Nonomuraea sp. NBC_00507: one gene and its partner. The protein of the gene in region 1 interacts with the protein of each later gene in a pairwise test. Links are inferred from orthologs where the notes say so. Each region holds a gene or a part of one and is shown in the gene's direction. Other genes may lie near its edges.

Region 1 (2,915 bases):
GCTCGACCGTCGGCATCCGCTGGCAGCTCATCCCCACCGTGGACAGCACGCTGAAGCCGCGTTTCCGGTGCGGCGGGCGCTCGGTGATCCCGACGGTCGGCAGCCGCTCGCCGCTGGCGTCCCAATACCTGCCCGCCGGCCCCAGCACCCGGTCCAGATGTCCCATGACGAACTGCTGGAACGACGGCCACGACCCCTCGCTGTGCCGCCAGCGCCAGTAGGACTTGGCGTTGGTGATCCGAGGCTCCAGCCCTTCGAGCGCCTCCGCCAGCGCCCACGCGAACGGCGACTCGCCCACCGCGTCCCGCGCGTAGCCGGGCATGCCCCTGCTCATGTCCGCCCAGCCGGGGATGACCGCCAGCAGGACGTCGTCCTCGTAAAGGGCGACCCCGTCGCCTTCCTCGAACCACAGCGCGGTGAGCTGGCCGAGCGGCCGGCGGCCGTCCGGGTGCAGGGTGTTGTGCCTGGGCATCAGCGGCGGCAGTCCGGCGTTGATCCTGGCCAGGTCCACGACAGCGGGGGCCGGGCGGTGGTTGGCGAGCCAGACGGCGCCGTGGACCGTTCCGCCGGGTGAGCACAGGTAAGCTACCGAGGAGTCCTCGTCCCGCTCGACCACGAGCGTCCGGCTGCCGTACGGGTTGCCGGCGGCGAGGACGACCTCGGCGCCACCCTCGCCTGATGCCGCCCGGAAAATCGCCATACGTGAGCACTGTAGATCCGGCGGAGACCATGACGCGACCCGTAGCGACGGAGGAATTCCACCTCTGATCCCAGCGTTCACTACCCTGGTCGGAACTCTTGAAGCAAAGGCAGAAACGTGTCCCAGCCCCCTGGTCAGCTCACCTTCATCGCGCCGCGACGGGCCAAGCCCGCACGGCACCTGGCCGACCTGTCGATGGCCGATCGGCGGGCCGCGGTGACCGAGCTGGGTGAGAAGGCCTTCCGCGCCGACCAGCTCTCACGCCACTACTTCGAGCGCCTCACCGCCGACGTCGGCGCGATGACCGACCTGCCCGCCGCCTCCAGGGAGAAGCTCGGCGCGCTGCTGCCGACCCTGCTCACCTCGGTCAGGGAGCTGGCCACCGACGGCGGGACCACGCGTAAGACGCTGTGGCGGCTGTTCGACGGCGCGCTGGTCGAGTCGGTGCTCATGCGTTACCCCGACCGGGTCACGATGTGCGTGTCGTCGCAGGCCGGCTGCGGCATGAACTGCCCGTTCTGCGCCACCGGCCAGGCGGGCCTGACCCGCAACATGTCCACCGCCGAGATCGTCGAGCAGGTCGTGGCGGGCGCACGGGCGCTGGCGGCCGGCGAGGTGCCGGGCGGGCCGGCGCGGGTGAGCAACGTCGTGTTCATGGGCATGGGCGAGCCCCTGGCCAACTACAAGCAGGTGATCGGCGCCGTCCGCCGCCTGGTCGAGCCGGCGCCGCACGGGCTGGGCATCTCCGCCCGCGGCGTCACGGTCTCCACGGTCGGCCTGGTGCCGGCCATCGGCAAGCTCGCCGACGAAGGCTTGCCGGTCACGCTGGCGCTGTCGCTGCACGCGCCCGATGACGAGCTGCGTGACACGCTGGTGCCGATCAACACGCGGTGGAAGGTGTCGGAGGTGCTCGACGCCGCGTGGGCGTACGCGGCCACGACCAAGCGGCGGGTCTCGATCGAATACGCGCTGATCAAGGACATCAACGACCAGGAGTGGCGGGCCGACCTGCTGGGCAAGCTCGTCAAGAACAAACTGGTGCACGTCAACCTGATCCCGCTCAACCCGACGCCCGGGTCCAAGTGGACGGCGTCGCGGCCGGAGGACGAGCGGGCGTTCGTCCGGCGGCTACAGTTCCACGGCGTGCCGGTCACCGTGCGAGACACGCGGGGGCGCGAGATCGACGGGGCCTGCGGGCAGCTCGCCGCCGCCGAGTAGGTCAGCCCTTCAGACGTCGCCAGACGTAGAACGCGAGGGCGAGCAGGCACCAGGCGAGTGAGACGGCGGCCAGCTCGGGGAGCCGGGAGACCAGATCGCCGTCGTTCGCCGCCCGCATCCAGCGCACGACCGGGACCGTGAGCCAGTAGAGCGGCGAGGCGCTCAGCAACAACATCAGCAGGAACCCGAGCACCAGGCTCATGATCGACAGAGCCGGTGAGGGAAGGATGGCGCGGCTGGTCAGCGCGCCCAGCGCGATCCCGGTCAAGGCCGCCAGGGCGTGCACGGCGAGAGCGGCGCTCAGCAGGCCGGGCTCCGGGGCGCCGCTCACGCCGAGCAGGAGGGCCGCCGCCAGGCCCATTCCGGCGAAGACGGCACACGTCGCGAACGCCGCCACGAGCCCCGCCGCTAGTTCCCGGCCCCGGCCGCCTGCCGCGACCGCGGACATCTCGCGTTGCCGGTCGGGCTCGGTGTCGAGGAGGCTCCTCGCGGCCCAGGCCAGGATGGGGATGATCAGTACGGCGCCGTCGGTGAGCACGCTCGCCTCCTGCCCGCGTGGCGCGCGGCTGCCGTGCAGGATCGCCAGCATGGCCAGGGCGAGCAGGAGGGCCTGGTAGACGCGGTGGGAGCGGATGTAGGCCGCCAGGCGGAAGGTGGCCAGGGCGATGATCATCCGCTCTCCTCGATCTCGCGGGCCTGGTAGCCCTCGTCGCGCATCCTGGCAAGGAAACGGGGGAGGTCGGCGGCGGGCAGCGTGACCGCCACGGTCGCGCTCTTCTCCTGGACGAGGGTGGCGGTGGTGGTGCTCTCCTTGAGGTGGCCGTCGAGCAGCGACCAATGACGCAGGCCGGGTAAGGCGCGCAGGCCGCCCTGGTGGTCGCTGACGATGACGATGGCGCCGCGCGCCGCGAGATCGGCGGCGATCGAGGGCAGTGCCTCGCGGGCGTCGGCGTCGAGCCCGGCGAACGGCTCGTCCATGATCAGCAGCCCGGGCTCG
Region 2 (3,069 bases), 2.0 Mb from region 1 along the record:
GCAGCTCGCCGGCGCGAAGGTCGACCGGGTCTGGCCGGGCACGCTCAAGATCGAGGTGGTCGAGCGGGAGCCCGTCGCCGTCATCCCCGCCGGCGGCAGGTTCGCCGTCGTGGACAAGCAGGCCGTGGTGATCGAGGTGGCCTCCGCCGCCCCGCCGCTGCTGCCGCTGCTCAAGGTGGACCGCCCCGCCGCGGGCGACCCGGCCTTGATGGCGGCGCTGCAGGTCATCGAGGCGGTCCCGGACGAGGTGGCCCCGAAGGTCAGGCAGGTGCGCGCGGGAACGGCCGAAGGGGTGACTCTGGAGCTGTCCGACGGGCGTTCCGTCGTGTGGGGCGGCCCGGACCGTCCCGAGGAAAAGGGCCGCATCCTGGCCTCGCTTCTCAAACGAGAAAAGGCCACGGTGTACGACGTCAGCTCCCCGGACGTGGTGACCCTGAAGTGATCAAGAGTTGTCAGGGTCTGGCAAGTCCGCGGCAAGGGCATGGCCGAGCCTGTGCGAGGTGGGGGTCGCGGCGTGAGAGCCTAAAGTCGGAGGTTGGGCAGAGGAGAGCTCCGACCAGGCACGACTTCGGAGCGAAACGGACAGCCCGCGACACGCCGGACGTGCTTGCGGCGCGGTTAGTTGACCCGCCAGGTAGGGGGCTCCTACTGTCCGTATCAATCATCAGGTTGACATAAATCTAAATCTCAACCTGAGGTTGAGAGTTACTCGAACTGACAAAAGCGGAGACAATCCGCACCGAAATGGCAAGTCAACGAGCGGAAAGGCCCCTCGTCGTGGCAGCACCGCAGAACTACCTCGCGGTCATCAAGGTCGTCGGCATCGGCGGCGGCGGAGTCAACGCCGTCAACCGGATGATCGAGGAGGGACTCAAGGGCGTCGAGTTCATCGCCATCAACACCGACGCCCAGGCGCTGCTGATGAGTGACGCCGATGTGAAACTCGACGTGGGCCGCGAGCTCACGCGCGGGCTCGGCGCGGGCGCCAATCCCGACGTCGGGCGCAAGGCGGCCGAGGACCACCGCGAGGAGATCGAGGAGGTCCTCAAGGGGGCCGACATGGTCTTCGTCACGGCGGGCGAGGGCGGCGGCACCGGCACCGGCGGCGCGCCCGTGGTGGCCAACATCGCCAGGTCGCTCGGCGCCCTGACCATAGGCGTCGTGACCAGGCCGTTCAGCTTTGAGGGCCGCCGCAGGGCCATGCAGGCCGAGGCCGGCATCGAGACGCTGCGCGACGAGGTCGACACGCTGATCGTGATCCCCAACGACCGGCTGCTGTCGATCTCCGACCGGCAGGTGAGCGTGCTCGACGCCTTCAAGGCGGCCGACCAGGTGCTGCTGTCCGGTGTGCAGGGCATCACCGACCTCATCACCACCCCCGGTCTGATCAACCTGGACTTCGCCGACGTCAAGTCGGTCATGTCCGGCGCCGGCTCGGCGCTCATGGGCATCGGCCACGCCCGCGGCGACGACCGCTCGGTGGCGGCCGCCGAGATGGCGGTCTCCAGCCCGCTGCTGGAGGCCAGCATCGACGGCGCGCACGGCGTGCTGCTGTCCATCGCGGGCGGCTCGGACCTGGGCCTGTTCGAGATCAACGAGGCGGCCCAGCTCGTGTCCATGGCCGCCGCGCCCGACGCCAACATCATTTTCGGCACGGTCATCGACGACGCGCTCGGCGACGAGGTGCGCGTGACGGTGATCGCGGCGGGCTTCGACGACGTGCCCGGTCCGGCCGAGAAGCAGCTGCCGCGGCCGGCCGGCCGCCCCGCCGCGTCGCCGCCTCCCGCGCCGCCCGTGTCCTCGCCCGTACGCCCGAGCATGTCGTCGCCCAGCGTGAAGTCCGAGCCGCCCCCGCTGCGCCCTGAGCCGCGCGCTGAGGTGCGTTCGGAGCCCCGGCCCGACTTCAGGCCGGAGCCGCGTCCCGAGCCCCGTCCTGAGGCTCGTGCGGACTTCCGCCCCGAGCCCAGGAGTGAGTTCAGGCCCGAGCCGCGTCCCGAGCCCGTGCGCCCCATGGAGCCGGTGCAGGCGGTCGCCGAGCAGGACGACGACGAGCCGCCGGCCGACGGGCCGTCCGGCCCGGTCTCGATCCCGCGGCCCGCGCCCGAGCCCGCCAACCCGCCCACGCCCATCACCTCCCGCATGTCGGAGCCCGCCAAACGTCCGCGCGTGATCTTCGAGGAACAGGAAGAGGAACTCGACGTTCCCGACTTCCTCAAGTAGCACGGAGACCCGACGCCGCTCCCCCAGGGATACGGGAGCGGCGCGCTCATGTGCTGCGAGAGCCGAATCGGGAGGGAGACTCACGTGAGAAGGGATGAGATCGCGGCCGGGCTCGCCGAGGTCGACGCGCGCATCGCGGCGGCCTGCCGGGCGGTGGGCCGCGACCGCGGCGAGGTCACGCTGATCGCCGTCACCAAGACCCGGCCGGCCGAGGACGTGCGCATCCTGGCCGAGCTGGGCGTGCGCGACATCGGCGAAAACCGCGACCAGGAGGCCGCGTCCAAGGCCGCCGAGCTCGCCGATCTCTCGCTGACCTGGCACTTCGTGGGCCAGCTTCAGACCAACAAGGTCCGCTCCGTCGTCGGGTACGCCGACGTGGTGCACTCCGTGGACCGCCTCAGGCTGGTGGAGGCGATCAGCAGGGAGGCGGTGCGCCAGGGCCGCAACGTCGGGTGCCTGGTGCAGGTCGCGCTCGACGACGACCCGGCCAGGGGCGGGGCACGGCCCGCCGACGTGCTCGAGCTCGCCGACGAGGTGGCGCTCGCCGAGGGCGTGTGGCTGGGCGGCGTCATGGCGGTGGCGCCGCTGGGCGAGGAGCCCGCCAAGGCGTTCGCCAGGCTGCGTGACATCGCCACCCGGGTGCAGGAGCAGCACCACCGCGCCACGATGGTCTCCGCGGGGATGAGCGAGGACCTCGTGGAGGCGATCGCCTACGGCGCGACACACGTGCGGGTCGGTACGGCGTTGCTCGGCCGCCGCAAGCCCTTCGTCAGGTAATGTCCCCTCAAGTGGGTCTTCAGGTCCATGATCAGGTAGAGGTCGATCGGCGGTGAGCTCCAAGGGGGTACG

The links. Proteins that work in one complex are often made in the same cells at the same time.
Region 2: the proteins of rlmN (region 1) and ftsZ interact in binary tests that used the Escherichia coli proteins (3 or more experiments, as listed by UniProt). The link is inferred for Nonomuraea sp. NBC_00507 from one-to-one orthologs.

What each region holds. Positions count from the first base shown.
Region 1 is NZ_CP107853.1:11,546,607-11,549,521, reverse strand. The notes cover bases 24-2,867. They hold rlmN (23S rRNA (adenine(2503)-C(2))-methyltransferase RlmN), read left to right. Parts: upstream 24-817; coding sequence 818-1,918; downstream 1,919-2,867. Other genes in these bases: OHA25_RS54920 (ABC transporter ATP-binding protein), read right to left, coding at 2,588-2,867; OHA25_RS54925 (hypothetical protein), read right to left, coding at 1,920-2,591; OHA25_RS54935 (suppressor of fused domain protein), read right to left, coding at 24-700. Also shown: more of OHA25_RS54935, read right to left, coding at 1-23; more of OHA25_RS54920, read right to left, coding at 2,868-2,915.
Region 2 is NZ_CP107853.1:9,524,889-9,527,957, reverse strand. Bases 1-2,998 are described here. They hold ftsZ (cell division protein FtsZ), read left to right. Parts: upstream 1-777; coding sequence 778-2,220; downstream 2,221-2,998. Other genes in these bases: OHA25_RS45900 (YggS family pyridoxal phosphate-dependent enzyme), read left to right, coding at 2,269-2,997; OHA25_RS45910 (cell division protein FtsQ/DivIB), read left to right, coding at 1-442. UniProt on the Escherichia coli protein: Essential cell division protein that forms a contractile ring structure (Z ring) at the future cell division site. The regulation of the ring assembly controls the timing and the location of cell division.